DNA from 2 places in the Polaromonas sp. P1_E12 genome. Region 2 is predicted to be linked to the other one. Evidence: riboswitches for the same ligand, from Rfam matches in the RefSeq annotation. Region 2 holds a riboswitch; the other holds the start of a gene.
The links. Region 2 has a riboswitch for glycine ahead of AC1D13_RS09915 (D-amino acid dehydrogenase). Riboswitches for the same ligand answer to the same signal wherever they lie in the genome.

Region 1 (9,140 bases), on a different contig from region 2:
CCTTCGAGCAACGCAAGCTCTGGCTGCTGAACCTGGGCCACACGATATTGGCCGAACGCTGGCAGCTGCTGGGCGGTGCTGCTGACATGACCGTGATGCAGGCCATGCACACCCCGGCGCTGCGCACCCCGCTGGAGGCCGTGTGGGCCGACGAGGTGCTGCCGGTATTTGACGCCGAGGGCACAGGCCCCGAGGCCCACGCCTACCTGGTGGAATTGCGCGACCGCCTGCTCAACCCGTTTCTGGAACACCGTCTGGCCGACATTGCCAAGGACCACGCGCAGAAGAAGCTGCGCCGCCTGGCACCCGTGCTAGAGCGCGCCGTGGCGCTGCAACTGCCCATCGCACAGACCCAGCTGCGCAATGCGTTAGCTGAAACCGGAAGCACCCTGGGCACTGGTGCCTGAACCACCGGCTGGTCACCTGCGTTTGATGACATGCTGCGGCGCAACATCCGACGCCGCGAGCCCTCATGCCAGGGGCCAGTCCCTCAGCGCCCGGGCGTGGAACGGAAATTCGCCGCAATTGCGCCTCCGGGGTTACGATGCGTAAACCATTCACTCCGTCGGTGGTTCCATGGTGGCACTTGCCGCACAATTCGATTCGCCCCGCCGGCTGCATCAAAGAGCCAGCGACCGGCCGCAGGACTGGCTTGGCACAACGCCCCTGCTGGACCTGGACGACACCAAGCTGCGCCTGAAGGCTCGCTCGATTGTCCAGCTGTGCCGCACCGACCGGGACAAGGCACTGGCTATCTATCGCTTCGTCAAGCGCCTGCCTTATACCAAGCGGATCAAGCTGCAGTACCCGACCGCCCGCGACGTACTTGAGGCGCGCGGAGGCGACGGTGACGACAAGGTGACGCTGCTGATCGCGCTGATGCGCTCCGCCGGCATCCCGGCCCGTGTGCGCTACATGGAGATGCGCGGCGAGATGCTTCGCGGCCTGATCCCGCGGGCCACGCCGGCGGCGCGGCCGCTGGCGGAGTTCTGGCTGGGCCGTTGGGTGCGCACCGACACCTACATCTTCGATGCCGAATACGTGGCTGCGGCGCTCGAACGCCTGAAAGCGAACGGCTGGGAGTGCGGCTGGGGTATCCACATCAATGCCCAGCTTCTGTGGGACGGAAAGAACGACGCCTTCCTCGGCGGTGTGCCTACCGAGCAGGACCCCATGCTCACGCGGCTTCTGTGCGTGGTGAGCGATCCTCTGGAACTGGTGTCGGCATCCCTCGGGGGCAGCGGGCTGCGTTACCGTCGATCACTGCGGGCCTTGCAATGGAATGCGCTGGCTCCGACCATGATTCGGGCCATTCGTGAGCTGCGGGCCGGCTCGCGTTTTTATTGAAATGACAGGCCCTAGCCCATCCGCCGCAGCAACTCCGGCACGGATGACACCAGCATCGCCACGCCGGAGCAGGTCAGCAGGCTCAGCACCAGTCTGCGAAAGGCCAGGTCGCTGATGCCCGTGTAAACACGCCCGCCCAGCCAGGCGCAAATGAGCGCAGCAGGCGCCACGATGGCCAGCATGGGCAGCGTTTCGCGCGTGACCAGGCCGGCGGCAACATAGCTGGCCATGGTGACGGTCAGCACGGCCAGATTGAAGTTCTGGATGACGGCGCGCTGGGCACTCTTTTCGTAGCCGCGCAGGGTGCACCACAGTGTCGGAATCACACCGCTGAAACCACCCAAGGCCCCCATGAAACCACCGGCAACGCCAATCGTGCCGTCGGCGACGCGGCCCCCATGGTGAATGCGCGGGAGCTTGCCCGAAAAAAGCATGGCCGGGCACCATAGCGCCAGCAGCATGCCGAGAAACAGCTTGAAGAGCTGGACGTCAAGTTGCGGCAACAACAGCAAACCCAGCGGGAGCCCCAGCAGGCCGCCGGCCAGAAACGGCAGCAGGCGCTTCCAGTCAGTTGTGCGGCTGACCGTAAAGGCCGCCATGACCTGGCCCGTCAGGCCGCCGAACACCGCCATGACAGCCGCCAGCTTCGGGTCTATAGCCCAGGCCCAGAAAGACATGGCGACAAGGCTGAAGCCAAAACCCGACAGGCCCTGGACAAACCCCGCTGCCGCCGCCCCCGCGACGATCAGGATGATGTGAGCGTCCAACTCAGGCGTAATCACTCACGGGCACGCAGCTGCAAAAAAGGTTGCGGTCGCCGTAAACGTTGTCGACGCGGCCCACCGGCGGCCAGTATTTGACCTGCTTGAGCGAGGCCAATGGGAAGGCGCCGGTTTCGCGGGAGTAAGGGCGGTCCCAGTCAGCGCCCATCAGGCTGGCCGCGGTGTGCGGCGCATGCTTGAGCGGGTTGTTGTCTTGCGGCCATTGGCCAGCTTCGATTTTTCGGATCTCTTCGCGGATGGCGATCATCGCGTCGATGAAACGGTCCAGCTCGGCCAGGGTTTCGCTTTCGGTCGGCTCGACCATCAGGGTGCCGGGCACAGGGAAGCTCAATGTGGGCGCGTGAAAGCCGTAGTCCATCAGGCGCTTGGCCACGTCTTCGGCGGTGACGCCGCTGGTTTCCTTGAGCGGGCGCAGATCGAGAATGCATTCATGCGCGACATGGCCATTCTCGCTGGCGTATAGCGTGGGGTAGTGGTCCTTGAGGCGCGAGCTGATGTAGTTGGCGCTCAGGATGGCGACTTCAGTCGCCTGCGTCAACCCTTCTGGTCCCATCATGCGGCAGTACATCCAGCTGATGGGCAACACCGCTGCGTTACCCAGGGGGGCCGCAGAAACCGCCCCCACGCCGTTGACGGGAATGCCGGCCGTGGCATGGCCGGGCAGGTAAGGCACCAGGTCAGCCACCACGCACACCGGGCCAACGCCCGGGCCGCCGCCGCCGTGCGGGATGCAAAAGGTTTTGTGCAGGTTCAGGTGGCTCACGTCGCCGCCGAACTCGCCCGGCGCGGCCACGCCCACCAGTGCGTTCATGTTGGCGCCGTCCACGTAAACGCGTCCGCCGTGGCTGTGCACCATGGCGCAGAGCTCTTTTACCTGGGTTTCGAACACGCCATGCGTGCTGGGGTAGGTGATCATCACGCAGGCGAGGTTGGCGCTGTGCTGTTCGCACTTGGCCTTGAGGTCGGCCATGTCGACATTGCCCAGCGCGTCGCAGGCGGTCACGACGACGGTCATGCCCACCATCTGGGCGCTGGCCGGGTTGGTGCCGTGAGCCGACGAAGGGATCAGGCAGATGTTGCGATGACCCTGGCCTTTGGCTTCATGAAAGGCCTTGATGACCAGCAGGCCCGCGTACTCGCCTTGCGAGCCGGCGTTAGGCTGCAGGCTGATGCCTGCATAACCCGTGGCTTGGCACAGCCAGTCGCGCAACTGCTTGTCGAGTTCCGCATAGCCCTGCAGCTGGTCTGCGGGTGCGAAGGGGTGAATGTTGGCGAACTCCGGCCAGGTGATGGGAATCATCTCGCTGGTGGCATTGAGCTTCATGGTGCAGCTGCCCAGCGGAATCATGCTGCGGTCCAGTGCGAGATCTTTGTCGCTCAGCATGCGGATGTAGCGCAGCATGCCGGTTTCGGAGTGGTGGGTATTGAACACCGGGTGCGACAGGAAGGCGCTGGTGCGGCGCAGGCCGGCGGGGATCAGCGACTCGATGCCCTTTTCGAAAGCGCTGACCACGGGTACGGTCTGGCCGGGCCTGGCGAAGAAGGACCAGAGCAGTTCGATGTCCTTGCGGCTGGTGGTCTCGTCCAGCGACACGCCCAGGTGATTATTCAAGCGAAAACGCAGGTTGGCGCCCGCCGAACGTGCGCGGTCAGCTATCAAATTGGTAGCGTCACCCGTCTTCACCGTGACGGAATCGAAGGCGCCTGTGTTGGTGATTTCATAGCCCAGCTCTTTGAGACCCTGCACGAAGATGGCCGTATAGGCCGCCACACGCTCGGCGATGCGCTTGAGGCCTTGCGGGCCGTGGTAGACCGCGTACATGCTGGCGATGACGGCTGGCAGCACCTGCGCGGTGCAGATGTTGGAGGTGGCTTTCTCGCGGCGGATGTGTTGCTCACGGGTTTGCAGCGCCAGGCGGTAGGTCGGGTTGCCGTGGCTGTCGATGGTCACGCCGACCAGGCGGCCGGGCAGCGAGCGCTTGAATTCGTCGCGGCAGGCAAGGTAAGCCGCGTGCGGCCCCCCGTTGCCCATGGGCATGCCGAAGCGCTGGGTGTTGCCGAGCACGATGTCGGCATCCCATTCACCGGGCGGGGCCAGCAGCGTGAGCGCCAGCAGGTCGGCCGCAACGCAGAGGGCTGCGCCATCGACATGCGCCTGGCCGGCCAGCGGGCGCAGGTCATGGATGCTGCCTGTGGTGGCGGGGTATTGCGCCAGCACGCCGAAGTAATTGCCTTCGGCCATCAGTTGCGGCACCGTGACGGCTGCCGTGCTGACCTTCACCTCGATGCCCAAGGGCTTTGCGCGGGTCTGGATCACCTCAATTGTTTGCGGGTGGCAGTCGCCTGCGACGATGAAGACATTGCTTTTGCTTTTCACGCTGCGCTTGGCCAGGGTCATGGCTTCGGCGGCGGCGGTGGCTTCGTCGAGCATGGAGGCGTTGGCGATCGGCATGCCGGTCAGGTCGCAGACCATGGTCTGGAAGTTGATCAGCGCTTCCATGCGGCCCTGCGAAATCTCAGCCTGGTAGGGCGTGTAGGCCGTGTACCAGGCGGGGTTCTCGAGGATGTTGCGCAGGATCACGCCCGGCGTGTAGGTGCCGTAGTAGCCTTGGCCAATGAAGTTCTTGAACACCTGGTTCTTGGCCGCGATGGCTTTGAGCTGCTTGAGCGCGGCCGCCTCCGTGACGGGGGCCGGGATGGCCATGGCGGTGCTGCGTGCAATCGAGCGTGGAACAATGCCTTCCACCAGCGCGCGGCGCGAGGCCGAGCCCACGATGCTGAGCATGTGGACTTCGTCGGCGTCATCGATGCCGATGTGGCGGGCGATGAATTCGGCAGGGTTTTCAAGATCGCCCAAGGGCTTGGCGGATTGCATCAACATGTCGGGTCCCGTGTCAGGCTTGGCAGCCAGGAGTCAGAAAAAAGAATTGGTCAGAAAATCAGACAGCGAAGGCGGTGTAGCGGGTTTCGTCCATCAGCGCGTCAAGCTGCGTTGGGTCGGACAGCTTGACTTTGAAAAACCAGCCGGCGCCCAACGGGTCGCTGTTAGCGAGGGACGGGTCGTCTCTTAGGGCTTCGTTGATTTCGGTGACTTCGCCACTCAAGGGCATATACACGTCGGCCGCGGCCTTGACGGATTCGACAACACCGGCGGTTTCTTTCTGGGCGAAGGTGGTGCCGACAGCCGGCAGGTCCACAAACACCACATCGCCCAGCGCATCCTGCGCATGCACGGTGATGCCGACGGTGGCGACGTTGCCTTCAATCTTGACCCATTCGTGGTCTTCGGTGTATTTGACGGTCATGAGGTTCTCCAGGGGTTGAGTGAGGTGAATAAAACGGGGAGCTTGATCTGGTGCTTAACCGCGGTAGTAGCGGGCGGGAACGAAAGGCATGGCGGCCACTTCCATGGGCACCGGCTTGCCGCGCACGATGGCGTTCACGCGTGTGCCCAGCGCAGCGAACTCAGGTTTGATGTAACCCATGGCGACGGGCTGGTTGATGGTGGGGCCCAACAAACCGCTGGTGACTTCGCCGATAGCCATGCCGTCGGTGCTTTGCAGTTCGGTGTGGTCGCGTACAGGAACGCGCTCCAGCGCCACCAGGCCGATACGCTTGCGGGTGAGCAGGGCGGGGTCGGCCAGCTGGGCCAGAATTTTGTCTGCGCCAGGGAAGCCGCCGGCACGCGCGCCGCCGGTGCGGCGAATCTTTTGCATGGCCCAGTTGAGGTTGGCTTCCACCGGCGTGGTGGTGGTGTCGATGTCGTTGCCGTAGAGGCACAGGCCGGCCTCCAGCCGCAGCGAATTGCGCGCGCCCAGGCCGATGGGCTTGACTTCAGGTAGCGCGAGCAGTGCGCGTGCGAGTGTGTCGGCTTGCGAAGCCGGCACCGAGATTTCGAAGCCGTCTTCGCCGGTGTAGCCGCTGCGGGTGATGAAGCAGTCGCAGCCGGCCACGCTGAAGCGGCCGCCGGTCATGAATACGAGTTTTTCGACACCGGGCGCCAGGCGCTGCAAGGCAGTGACGGCCTGTGGGCCCTGCAGCGCCATCAGCGCCATTTCCGGCATGGGGATGACTTCGCAGCGCGAGCCGATCTTTGCCTGGATGTGTGCAATGTCGCCGACCTTGCAGGCGCCGTTGACGATGACAAAGAGGTCGCCGCCGTTGGCGTAGTCGCGGTTGAAGAACATCAGGTCGTCGATGATGCCGCCGTCGTCGTTCAACAGCAGGCCGTAGCGCTGCTTGCCGGCGGGCAGGTCGATCACATCAACGGGTATCAGGGATTCCAGCGCGACTGCGGCATCAGCACCCACCAGGCGTAGCTGGCCCATGTGGGACACGTCAAAAAGGCCGGCAGCCTGGCGTGTGTGGTGGTGTTCCGCCATCAGGCCCGCGGGGTACTGCACCGGCATCGAATAGCCCGCAAAAGGCACCATGCGCGCGCCAAGCTCCACATGCAGGTCATGCAGGGGCGTTTTCAACAAGGTTTCGGGGGCGGCGGAAGAGGTGGACGAATCGGACAAGGCATTCTCCAGGGGGCAAACACGGTCATGGCAAGAACTTGTTCTCAATCCATGGGCTGCCCCTGCTGTCCACTTTACCTGAGAGATTCACCCGGCGATGCAGGCTTGCTCCTTCGGTGGGCTGCCCGTGAAAGGCGGCCTCTCTCCAGTAGGGAACGCCTTGCCGCGTGGTGCGCCGCAGGGCGGTTGCCAGTCCTTTTGCCTGAGCGTTCAGTGCTACTCAAGGGGGGTGCCCCCAGGGTGCTCGTGCGCCTTCGGCGGTTTTCGCGAGGAAAACTCTCTCCTGACACCGCTGAGTGTAACGGAAGCCGCTGTCGGCTCGATCAGGCGGCCTGGTGCTGCGGCAGCAGCATGGCGATGCGCTCGCTGATGGAGTCGGCGCGCTCGTGGCCCGCGATTTTTTCGATTTCCTCGATCATTTCGCGCGAGGCGCTGAGCATGGTCTCGCGGTCTTTGGCATTGCGCAGCGCTTCGCGAAAGCGCTCGGCCATCTCCGGGTTGCGCCGGGCGAACATGCGTTCGCAGATGTCGAACAGGAACATCCGGGTTGTGGCAAGCGAGCGCTTGCCTTCAAATTGATCGGCAGAGACCTGAATGGCCTGGGTGGTTTCGGGGCTGGGAAAGTTCTGTAACTGCGCCGGCGTGAGTGTTTGGGCGGGTGCAGGCGCAGGGTTTTTTGCCGGCGCGGACGTCTTGCCGGGATGGGCTTCCAGAAAGCCGTCGCGCAAAAGGCGCAGGGCAATGGCTTCGCCGTCGCCCTCAAACAGCGGGCGGAAGTCCTGGGCCGACTTGCTGCCGTCGGCCATCAGCAGCAGGGTGCGCTCGCGCTGGCCTAGCGTTCTCACGCCGGGCTTGAGCTCGGCACGGGCGCGGTCGGTTTTGTGGAGCTGCATGGATTTCATCCTGAAATGAAACCCCGAGCATGGCTGCTGAAAATGACAGCCTCGTGAATCCCGTCCGAAAAGCTATTTTGCGTAGACGAGATCCCGCAGAGCTAGCGACAGCTGCGGGACGTAAGTGACCACCATCAGGCAAGCCAGGATGACGAGCACAAAGGGGATCAGGTGGGTCACGATGCGGTCCAGCGATATCCTGGCGACGGTGCAGGCCGCGAACAGGTTCACGCCGAAAGGCGGTGTGATCATGCCCAGGGCAAGATTGACCACCATCACCAGCCCGAAGTGCACCGGATCGATGCCGAAATGCACAGCCACTGGCGCCAGGATGGGTGCCAGAACAATGATGGCGGCGCTGGTTTCAATGAACATGCCGATGATGAACAGCGCCGCGTTAACGCCGAGCAGGAAGAGGGCGGGCGATTGCAGCACTGCTTCCAGCCAATGGCCTATGGCGTCCGGCACGCCGGCCCGGGTGATCAGAAAGGCGAACAACCCGGCATTGGCGATGATGAACATGATCACGGCGCTGGAGAGCACCGATTTGCGCAGGATGACGTACAGGTCGGCCGGCTTGATTTCGCGGTAGATCACGGTGCCGACGACCAGCGCATAAAACACCGCCACCGCCGACGCCTCGGTCGGCGTGAAAATCCCGCCGTAAATGCCGCCCAGAATAATCACCGGCATCAGCAGCGCCCAGCTGGCCTGCCAGGTCGCCTTGCCAAAGCTCAGGCGGCCGTCGCCGTCGTGCTTGCCCCAGCCCTTCCAGCGGCAGTACAGGTGCACGAACAGCATCAGCGCGCAGCCGATCAAAAGCCCCGGGCCGAAGCCGGCGATGAAGAGTTCTCCGATCGAGACCTCGGCGCTCACGCCGTAAAGAATCATGGGGATGGATGGCGGAATGATCACGCCCAGTTCTGCGCTGGTGGCCTGCAGGGCTGCGGCGTAGGCGGTGGGGTAGCCGTGCTTGATGAGCGCCGGGATCAGGATGGCGCCTATGGCGAAAGTAGTGGCCACAGAAGAGCCCGACACGGCCGCAAAAATCATGCAGGTCAGCACGCAGGTCATGGGCAGGCCGCCCTGGACGCCGCCCACAATGCTTTTGGCGAACTCGACCAGGCGGCGCGAGATGCCGCCGGTTTCCATCAGGTTGCCGGCCAGGATGAAGAAGGGGATCGCGGCCAGCGGAAACTTGTTGATCGAGGAGAACATCTCCTTGACTGAAATCAGCATGTTGGCGTTGGACGCCTGGATACCGAAGATGGACGCCAGGCCGATGGAAACGGCCACGGAAACGGTGAGTGCAAAGCACAGCACCATGGTGGAAATCATTACCGCGGTCATACTTGGCCCCCACGCTTTTCACTTCGTGTAATGCGCGAGGCCTTGCAGGCCGCGGCTCGCGAGACGCTTCGCCTCTGTCGCCCGTCCAAGCCTGCGCAGGCAGGCTTGGAGCCGCGGGCTCCAGCCCCTCTGGGGCCGCGCCTGCGGCCCGGCAAAGCCGGTTCCGCGGCCCCTGCTTGAAGGTGAAATCCAGTTTTTGTTCTCATTGTGCGGTTTCCAATTCATTCCGCTGTGGGTCGATCAGGTTG
Region 2 (9,140 bases):
GGTGCTGCTCGACCTGACGCTGAAGGACGGCTCGGGCTGGGGGCTGCTGGACACCATTGAAGCGCTGGACATCGTCCCGCCAGTGGTCGTGTTTTCCGCACACGATGTGGAGTCGAAGCAAAGCCAGCGCGCAGAAGCGGTGCTGGTCAAGGCACACACCTCCAACGAAGAACTGATTCGAACCCTGCAGCGGGTGCTTGATGAAAGCCTCTGGGGGACGGTCCATCCACCTCTAAGGATCTGATCCCCCTGTCCAAGCTCACTGCGTGTAGCTTGTTCTCCCCTCAAGGGGACGGCGCCTGGGGCCGGCGAAGCCGGACCCGCGGCCCCCGCTGGTGGAATACCCCCGTTAGTTACGCCATCGGACTCTTCAAGCCACGGGTGCCGCGGAACCGGCTTTGCCGGGCCGCAAGCACCGTCCCCTGCAAGGGGAAAAGGGCTACACGCAGTGAGCCCGATAGGGGTGTGCCAATTATTCGGCTTTGCCAGACCGCAGGCGGGCGGCCCCCGAGGGGCTGGAGCCCGCGGCTCCAAGCCTGCCTGCGCAGGCTTGGACGGGCGACAGAGGCGAAGCGTCTCGCGAGCCGCGGCCTGCAAGGCCTCGCGACCCACACGAAGTGGGGGAGCGTGGGGGCTCTACTTCTTCTGGCTGGCGCGGTAGACCTGCATCACCGTCGCGAAGTCGCGATCAAAGTTGATAGGCAGGAAGGTGTCGTTGCCGGGCAGCTGCTTTTTCAGTGTGGGCGAGAAGCTGTAGCTGAACGAGCATTTCTTCACGCGTGCCTGCAGTTCGGGCGAAACGTCCTTGCTCATGGTCCAGGTTTCCGTCATGAAGGGCGGGCTTTCCCAGATCGTGCGGATGCTCGAGCCCTTGACGTCGCCCTTGACGACCATGCGCTGGTACAAATCGCTGGCCACAGCTGCGGCCGGATAAAAGCCATGCATCACGCCCGTGACGGAGCGCTCGTGGCCGTTGGAGAACACGACTTCGTAGTCCTTGTCCGGCGTCAGGCCCAGCGCCGGGAAGAGCGCGCGCGGCGCGAGGTTGCCCGAGTTGGAGGTGGGTGTGGTGTGCGCGATTTTCTTGCCGATCAGGTCCTTCGGTTCCCTGTACGGGCTGTCGATGCGGGTGATCAGAATCAGTTTGTAGGAGTTGCGCACGCCGCTGGCCTTGTTGCCGGGAACGCCAAACGGCGCCGGCTGGCCGGCGGTGACCAACTGCGCAGCCAGGCCGGGGTTGACCTGTGCCAGCTGGACCTTGCCGGCCGAGATACCTTCAATCAGCTCTTTTTCACCGAGGATGTCGATGTTGCTGGTCTTGTCCATCGATTCGCCTTGCGCGTTTTGCAGGTCGATGTTTCCGCAGCGTGACAGGTGGCTGAAGTAGTCGCCCCACAAGGCCATGGTTTCGCTCTTGCCATAGGTCTTGGGCATGGCCACGACCATTTTTTCGCGTGGGCCGGAATATTTTTCGGGCGCGGGGGTAGCGGCCGCTGCTTTCGCCTTGCGTGCAGGCTTCGCCTCGTCGGTCTGGGCTGTTGCTGAACCCAGGGCGCAAGCGGCGCTGGCCAATATTGCGGCATGGCGCAGATAAAACTTCATGTTGATCACTCCAGTTGTCTATGAAACAGATACGTAGGAATGCTGTTTGTGTGCCCTTGGCCGCACAAACCGCGTTCCCAGCCCAATCAGTGTGCATGACGGCGCCTCAAAACGAACTTTTTGTTACATTCGAATGAATACCTTCGTGACATAAATCAGCGTATCTGCTTCAGAGGTTGTTGTTTTTTCATTGAAAAGACGGCCCTGGCAACCTCTAAGCGCCTGGGAGGCGGCGAATACCGCGCCCAAGGCGCGTGTGCTATGCGGCAGGGCGGCGGACGCCTCAAGCGGCGAGGGAGGCGTCGATTTTCCCGAGCAGCCATTGCAGCCCAGCCAGGTGCTGCTGGTCGTGGCTGCACAGGTAATGCACCAGGCTGCGCAGCGTCAGGGCACCGTAACCTTCGAATTCCGCCGTGCGGCCCAGTTGCCCGGGCGTGATGCCCGACAGCATGGCCATCGTCCGGGTGCGCGCCGCGCGAAACGCCGCGATGGCCTCTTGCGCATCAGCGGCCGCGTAGTTGCGTTCCTTTTCCAGTACATAGCCGTCCAGTGATTCCAGCACGGGGCTGGTTTCCGACAAGGTGCGCTGAAACCGCACGTGATAGCCGTCGGTCTCGATGTCCCTGATGTGGCAGACCTGCGCAATGGCCGTGAAGTGTTCGCTCGGAATGCCTTCCCACGACGGCGGCGTCCAAGCCTTGTGGCTTTCAGGAATTGCGTCGTAAAACTGCTCCAGCTGGTGCGGGAAATCCGCCATGGCTTGAAGCGTTGCGGGGTTCAGGGGCTGGGCTGGGCTCATCAGCCGGCCTTGCGCAGCGAAGGCCACAGCACCGCCTGCGCCACGATGACGTTCTCGCCATTGAAGGTCGCCGCCGGCGAGCCGTAAAGCTCGTAACCCAGCGCCAGCACCTCACTCACCCGGCGGCAAAAGCTCGCGTCGTCAGGGCCGGTAAGGAGCCTGTAGGTGGGAAGACCGTCGGGGGGCGTAGTGGCGGGTGATGTCATGGCGGCAAGCAGCTGATGAACGGAGGGCGATATTACCGTTTCCGCCCACCTGCTGCAGAACCCCGTGCTTCAGACCCGCCTTTCAGGCCTTGCTCAGGCCTTCACCATTCCCGGCAATGCCATCACACGCCCCGGCGCCGCCATCCCCGTAAACGCAAAGTCGACTTCCGGCACGCGCCCGCTCACGATGTCCGCAATCGCCGCGCCCGAGCCGCAGGCATGCGTCCAGCCCAGCGTGCCGTGGCCCGTGTTGAGGAAGACATTGGAGGCCTTGCTTTTGCCGATGTAAGGCACGTTGCTCGGCGTGGCCGGCCGCAGGCCTGTCCAGAACTGCGCGCCTTCGCCGTCCGTCATGTCGGGAAAGAGTTGTTTTACACGGCGCACGATGGCGTTGCAGCGCACCAGGTTCAGCTCGGTGTTGTAGCCATTAAGCTCGGCCGTGCCGGCAATGCGCAAGCGGTTGCCAAAGCGCGAGAACACCAGCTTGTACTCGTCATCCGTCAGGCTCACCTGGTACGACGCCGCCTCGTTGATCACGGGCAGCGTGACCGAGTAACCCTTGGCCGGATAGATACGCAGGCTTTGCCCCAGCACTTTGGCCCACTGCGCGCTGAAGGCGCCCAGGCACATCACGTACGCATCGGCTTTCAGCATCTCGACCTTGCCACCGGCCTCGCCGCTGCCCATCGCCACCTGCACGCCGTTCAGCTGCCCCTCTGCGGCATCCAGGCCCAGCACCGTGGTGTTGTACAAAAATTTCACACCGGCTTGCTCGCAGCGCGTGGCCAGCGCAGCGGTAAACGCGCGGGCGTCACCCGATTCATCGCTGGGCGTCATGCTGCCGCCCACGATGCTGCCGCGGCATTGTGCCAGCGCGGGCTCAATCGCCACACATTCGTCGGCCGTCTTCATGTCGAGTTCGCAGCCGTGCTCGCGCATGATGCGCGCGGGTTCCTGCGCCGCGTCGTACTCGGCCTGGCTGGTGTAGAAGTGCAGGATGCCTTTGGTCTGCGCGTTGTACAGCAGGCCCAGCTCGGCGCGCAGCTTTTGCAGCGCGCCGCGGCTGTACATGCCCAGGTTCACGATCTGCTTGATGTTTTGTGCCGTGCGCGCGGGCGTGCAGTTGCGCAAAAACTCCAGCCCCCACAGCCACTGGTTCACATCGGCGCGCAGCCTGAAGAGCAGCGGCGCATCTTCACGCGCCAGCCATTGCAACACCTTGAGCGGCGCACCCGGGTTGGCCCAGGGTTCCGCATGGCTCACCGATATTTGCCCGCCGTTGGCAAAACTGGTTTCCATCGCGGCTGCGTTGCGGCGTTCCACCACTGTCACCTCATGGCCGCGCTGCGCCAAATACCAGGCCGTGGTGATACCCGTGACACCAGCCCCCAAAACCATGACTTTCATGGCGATTCCTTTTCATTCAAGCAGAACATTGCAGTTGCGCAAGCGCCGTGCCAGGGGTTGCTGTTGAATCGGAAGAATCGTGGCAACCGCCAAGCCATCACATGCTTGCGGCCGCTTCCACTGTCCTTGTTACCTGAGAGATTCAGCCGTTGCTTTTATGTCGATCACAAGCTTCGGCTTTGCTCCTTCGGTGCGCTGCACCTTGCGTGCGGCGTCTCTCCAGACGGCTGTGTGTTCCGGGCAGTACGGGACCTGAGCGATTATGGAAGTTTGCGCCTTCGGTGGCTGCCTTGTGGGGCAGCGCTCTCCTGCTTGAACGGGTTTGAATTTACCACCGAAGCCGGTTTTGCCAAGCGTGAATGCGGCGTTCAGTACAGGTCTAGCGGGTTGATTCAGCGGCTTAATAGTAGGAAGCAGGGAGGCTCAGCCTTTGCTGGCTGCGCTCACAAACGCGGCTTTGGCATCGGTGTAGGCCTCCCGGTCACCCGGGTGCCTGGCAGCCAGTTCCGCCTTGAGCGCGGCATAGCGCGCCGCCAGCGCAGGGTCCGACCGCAGGGCGTCGCGAAAACGCAGGCGCTGCGCCCACACCTCGCCGCCGTGCACCACCAGGTGCAGGTGATGCGTGCGCCGCCCCTCTGCCCAGCGCATCAGCCATTTGCGGTCAGACAGCGAGGCATTGAATTCAGCGGAGGTCGTGTAACCGTTGGCGCACAGCGGCGCCAGAAGCGCTTCAGCCGCCGCGATTGATTCCACACCGGCCAGCATGTCGATCACCGGTTTGGCCGCCAGGCCGGGCACGGCTGTGCTGCCGATGTGCTGGATGTCGATCAGGCGGGCCGGCAGCTGAGGGGAGAGCGCAAGCAGGCGGTCCCGCTCAGCCACAAACTGCTGGGGCCAGGCTGGGTTGTAGGCCTGCAAGACCACTTCCTCGTGGATAGCGGCAAGCAGCGATTCCTGGTCAGTCATGCGCGTGACGGCTGGCAGGTTGTTGTGCAGGGGCAAAAAACGCTGTGCGACACGCCAGAATCCTTTGCGGGGCTATTTTTGGGGCGGTTTTAAGCATCAAAAAGGCCTTCAGCCCAATCAAATATTGCGCGAGCAGCTATTAAAACAATAGCAACTAGAAGTCCCGCGGCTGCGAATGAGGCGGTCTGCATTTCATTTACCGGAGAGCCAGCACAGCTTTGCGCGCCTGGGCCAGTCGCTCTTCCAGATAGGCACCATAAAAGTCGGTAGATGCCAGGCCAACCAGCCGTTCCGCCAGGTCTTGCCCGGCCGGGCCCAGAAACAGCACGGTGGGTGTGAAACCGGCTTTCCATGCCGCGACTTGCGCGGCGGCTGTCGTCACCTGGCCGTCAAAGCCGGTCAGCGGCGTCGCGCGGTCGCTGATGTTGAGCTGCCAGGCGTGCAGGCTGCCATCGCGTTGCCCCGGCAACAGGTAATTGCGCCGCACCAGTTCGCAGAAGGGGCAGCCAGGCAGGCTGACCAGCAGCACCAGCGGCTCATTTTTAAGGGCGGCGATTCCAGCGGCCGCCGGCAAAGAGGCCGGCACAGGCAAGGCCGTGTCTTTGGCCAGCGCAAGCTGGGGCACGGCCAGCCCGGCTGCCAGCGCGGCAGTGAACTGGCGGCGGCCCACCTGGCTCATTCAGCGCTTTCCAGCAAAATCTTCGTCAGCGCAGCCGGTTCGCTGATCATGGGGTCATGGCCGGTTTTGATTTCGACCACGCGCGAATTCGGCAGCCACGCACCGTCCCAGAACTTGGCGTCCTTCACGCGCAGCCGGCTGGGTTCAATCGTGGCCAGTGCGGGCTCGGTGCAACTGACGAAAGTCCGCGGCACAGCGGCCACACGCTTCACATCAAAGTCCAGCGGTGCCTGGTAGGTATTGCCGGGGTGCGGCGTCTGCCGGCGCTTCACCCATTCGCGGTCGGCATCGTGCAGGCCGAACACCTCCGGGTCGGGCGCCGGAAAGCTGAAGCTGGGTGAAGCCTGCGCCGCCGCCATGCGCTGCTGCTGCGTGGCGCTGGCCTGCGTGCTGCTCCAGCTCTCGCCGGGCTTGGGCACCACCGCATCCACATACACCAGGTGCTTGATGCGGTCGGGCATGCGGTCAGTGACAGCCGTGCCGATCATGCCGGCATAGGAATGCACCGCGAGCGTCACCTCGTGCAACTCTTCCGCCTCAATCAGGTTGATCACGTCGTTGATGTGCGTGTCGAGGTTGATCGTGGGTGAAAGCAAATGGGCGCGTTCGCCCAGGCCGGTCAGTGTCGGCGTGAACACCTTGTGGTGGTCCAGCTGCAGCGCCTGCGCCACCCGCCGCCAGCACCAGCCGCCGTGCCAGGCGCCGTGCACCAGAACAAAATTGTGTTTCATCGCTTTACCTCCGTGTGTTTCTTCAGGCAAATTCTTCGCCAAACAGCAGCGACCAGGCATTGCGGTACGCGACCTGATGCCGGACATTCTCCGGCAGCTGCTGCAGGAAATAGCGGTGCTTCTGGTCATAGGACACCATGCGGTCCATCCGGTCTCCGCCCAGATCTAGCGCCGACAGAAAGCGTTTCGGATGGGCGACTATCAAGTCGCGCCATTCACGGGCCAGCCCGCCGTCGCTGCCCCAGACGCGCGCATGCCGCTGGTTGCTCAGGGGATAGATTGAAGCGGAGTCGCCGAAAGCCGTGTCGAAATGCAGGTTGGCGAAGCGCCGTATCAGGCCGTCCACATACGCCGCGTTGTAACGCGTGGCCCGCTCGATGTAGCGGATTTGCGCCAGATGGCACCAGACCACTTTGGCCCTGGGGTACTGCGCCAGCATGGCCTCCAGCGGCGTCAGCAAGTCGTCCTCGATTTCATAGTGGATCTGGAAAGCGACGCCGGTTCTTTCGCTCAGCGCGAAGACGCGGTGGCCTACGGGGCCGTCAATGGGGATCTGGACATCGCGGTCGTCCCCCATGCCGTGTTTGACCTGCCGTGGCGACGGGTAGTGGCGAAACTCATACTCGCCCAGGCACATGATTTGCCGTTTCTCGATGGCCGCCTCCTGGCCGTCCATGAATTCGGTGGGCGCCTCCGTCAGCGCCGGCGGCTGGCCGCCGTTCCCCACGGGGATAAAACGGTCCGGATAGGCTGAAACCAGTTTCTCCGACAGGGCGTTGAAGCGCACGCCCTTTTTAAACTCGCCCTGGCCTATGTCCGCCGACAGAGCCATCAGGCCAATGTTGAGCCCGTCCATGTTCTTCGCCACGAAATCGATGTCCAGCTTGCCGGGGTTGCAGGAGCTCTCGATGTCCACATAAGGCAGCTCGCCTGCCGCAAGGATTTTCTTCAGGCGCTGCGCATACCCGGCTTTCAGCACCCCGAAGTCGGCCATGGCCTGGGCATGACCCAGCCCGGGCAAGGCGGCGCCAAGGGGCAGGCCCAGCATGGTGGTGATCATGCGGCGTCGAATCATCATGCGAAGCGTTCTCCTGTGTGGGTGAATGCCGGGCAGGCTTGCCCGCCGGTCAAATCGTCTTGCCGTCCTTCAACTCGGACAGTTTCGTTTCGGAATAGTTCAGCAGCTCGCGCAGCACTTCATCCGTGTGCTGACCCAGCAGCGGCGGCGGTAAATCGGTCCGCACCGGTGTTGCGCTCATGCGGATGGGGCTGGAGACCAGTTTCAAATCATCCTTCACCGGGTGCTTCCACTCCGTCACCATCTTGCGCGCCTCAATCTGCGGGTCGGCAAACACCTCTGCCAGGCTGTTGATCGCACCGCACGGCACTTTTGCCGCCTCCAGCGCTCCCAGCCAGTCGGCCTTGCTGCGCGTCTTCATCACGGCTTCCAGGATCGGCACCAGCTGGCCGCGGTTCTGCACGCGGTCGCGGTTCTTCGCAAAAAGCTGGTTGGTCGCCAGCTCCGGAATGTTGGCCACCGCACAGAACTTCGCATACTGCGAGTCATTGCCCACCGCGAGGATTAAGTGATCTTTGCTGCCATCCGCGGCCGGGGCCACTTCAAACACCTGGTAAGGCACGATGTTCTGGTGCGCATTGCCCGCCCGGCCCGGCGCCTTGCCGCTCACCAGATAGTTTGCGCCCAGGTTGGCCAGCATGGCCACCTGCGTATCCAGCAGCGCCATGTCCACCTGCTGGCCCTCGCCGGTTTTCTCGGCATGGCGCAGCGCGGCGAGTATTGCCACCGTCGCATACATGCCCGTCATCAAATCCGCCACCGCCACTCCCACCTTCTGCGGCCCGCCCCCCAGGTCGTCACGCTCGCCGGTCACGCTCATCAACCCGCCCATGCCCTGGATCGCATAGTCATACCCCGCGCGGTCGGCATAAGGCCCGTTCTGGCCAAAGCCCGTGACCGAGCAGTACACGAGGCGCGGGTTAATGGCCTTCAGCGACGCATAGTCCAGCCCATAACGCGCCATGTCCCCAACCTTGAAGTTCTCCACAAACACATCGCAATGCGCAGCCAGCTCACGCACCAGCGCCTGGCCCGCAGGCTGTGCGATGTCGCAGGTGACGGAGCGCTTGTTACGGTTGGTCCCCAGGTAATAAGCCGCCTCGGTGTCCGCACCCTGCGCATCCTTCAAAAACGGCGGCCCCCAGGTGCGGGTGTCGTCACCCGTGCCGGGGCGTTCAATCTTGATGACGTCGGCCCCCAGGTCGGCGAGTGTCTGCGTACACCAGGGGCCCGCGAGTACGCGGGAGAGGTCGAGGATGCGGATGCCGGATAGGGAGTTCATGTCGCCATTTTGCACTTTGCTTGGGGCTACGCTGATCGCAGGACGCCGGGATATGAGCAGCTTTTCAATGCCGTAAAGCCCTCCGATTGGAGGATGGGCCGAACTGCTTGCCTAGGCTAAGCTGCCATAGTCAAACTGCCAACGGCTCGCTAGAAGAAGCGCGCGCGGCCACAACTCAGGAGTTGCCATGAAAAGAAACTGGGAAACTATTCGCGAGCTTCTATCCAAAGTAGAGGAGTGCAGTCTCCCTACGGAAATGGTTCAGCTTTCCCAATTCCCGGAAGAACGTGCGTCAGAAATCTCATACCACATGAGCCTTCTTATAGAAGCGGGTCTTGTTAACGGCCAGATGGTGAAAACGATGGGCCCAGAAGTGAAAGACTTTTTTGG

Region 1: another riboswitch for glycine. It lies ahead of gcvT (glycine cleavage system aminomethyltransferase GcvT); the one in region 2 lies ahead of AC1D13_RS09915 (D-amino acid dehydrogenase).

What each region holds. Positions count from the first base shown of each region.
Region 1 is NZ_JBFUBB010000002.1:362,712-371,851, forward strand. Features, by position in the region: gene AC1D13_RS07550 (mannitol dehydrogenase family protein) at 1-407, shown strand, start outside; gene AC1D13_RS07555 (transglutaminase-like domain-containing protein) at 580-1,347, shown strand; gene AC1D13_RS07560 (sulfite exporter TauE/SafE family protein) at 1,359-2,114, opposite strand; gene gcvP (aminomethyl-transferring glycine dehydrogenase) at 2,116-5,010, opposite strand; gene gcvH (glycine cleavage system protein GcvH) at 5,069-5,434, opposite strand; gene gcvT (glycine cleavage system aminomethyltransferase GcvT) at 5,489-6,649, opposite strand; glycine riboswitch at 6,705-6,808, opposite strand; glycine riboswitch at 6,830-6,945, opposite strand; gene AC1D13_RS07580 (hypothetical protein) at 6,973-7,542, opposite strand; gene AC1D13_RS07585 (TRAP transporter large permease) at 7,615-8,892, opposite strand; gene AC1D13_RS07590 (TRAP transporter small permease) at 9,095-9,140, opposite strand, start outside.
Region 2 is NZ_JBFUBB010000003.1:16,815-25,954, forward strand. Features, by position in the region: gene AC1D13_RS09895 (response regulator) at 1-244, shown strand, start outside; gene phnD (phosphate/phosphite/phosphonate ABC transporter substrate-binding protein) at 637-1,602, opposite strand; gene AC1D13_RS09905 (DinB family protein) at 1,886-2,401, opposite strand; gene AC1D13_RS09910 (DUF1737 domain-containing protein) at 2,401-2,607, opposite strand; gene AC1D13_RS09915 (D-amino acid dehydrogenase) at 2,701-4,014, opposite strand; glycine riboswitch at 4,126-4,247, opposite strand; gene AC1D13_RS09920 (GrpB family protein) at 4,438-4,980, opposite strand; gene AC1D13_RS09925 (thioredoxin domain-containing protein) at 5,177-5,659, opposite strand; gene AC1D13_RS09930 (alpha/beta fold hydrolase) at 5,656-6,390, opposite strand; gene AC1D13_RS09935 (amidohydrolase family protein) at 6,413-7,468, opposite strand; gene AC1D13_RS09940 (CaiB/BaiF CoA transferase family protein) at 7,518-8,750, opposite strand; gene AC1D13_RS09945 (DUF2513 domain-containing protein) at 8,938-9,140, shown strand, end outside.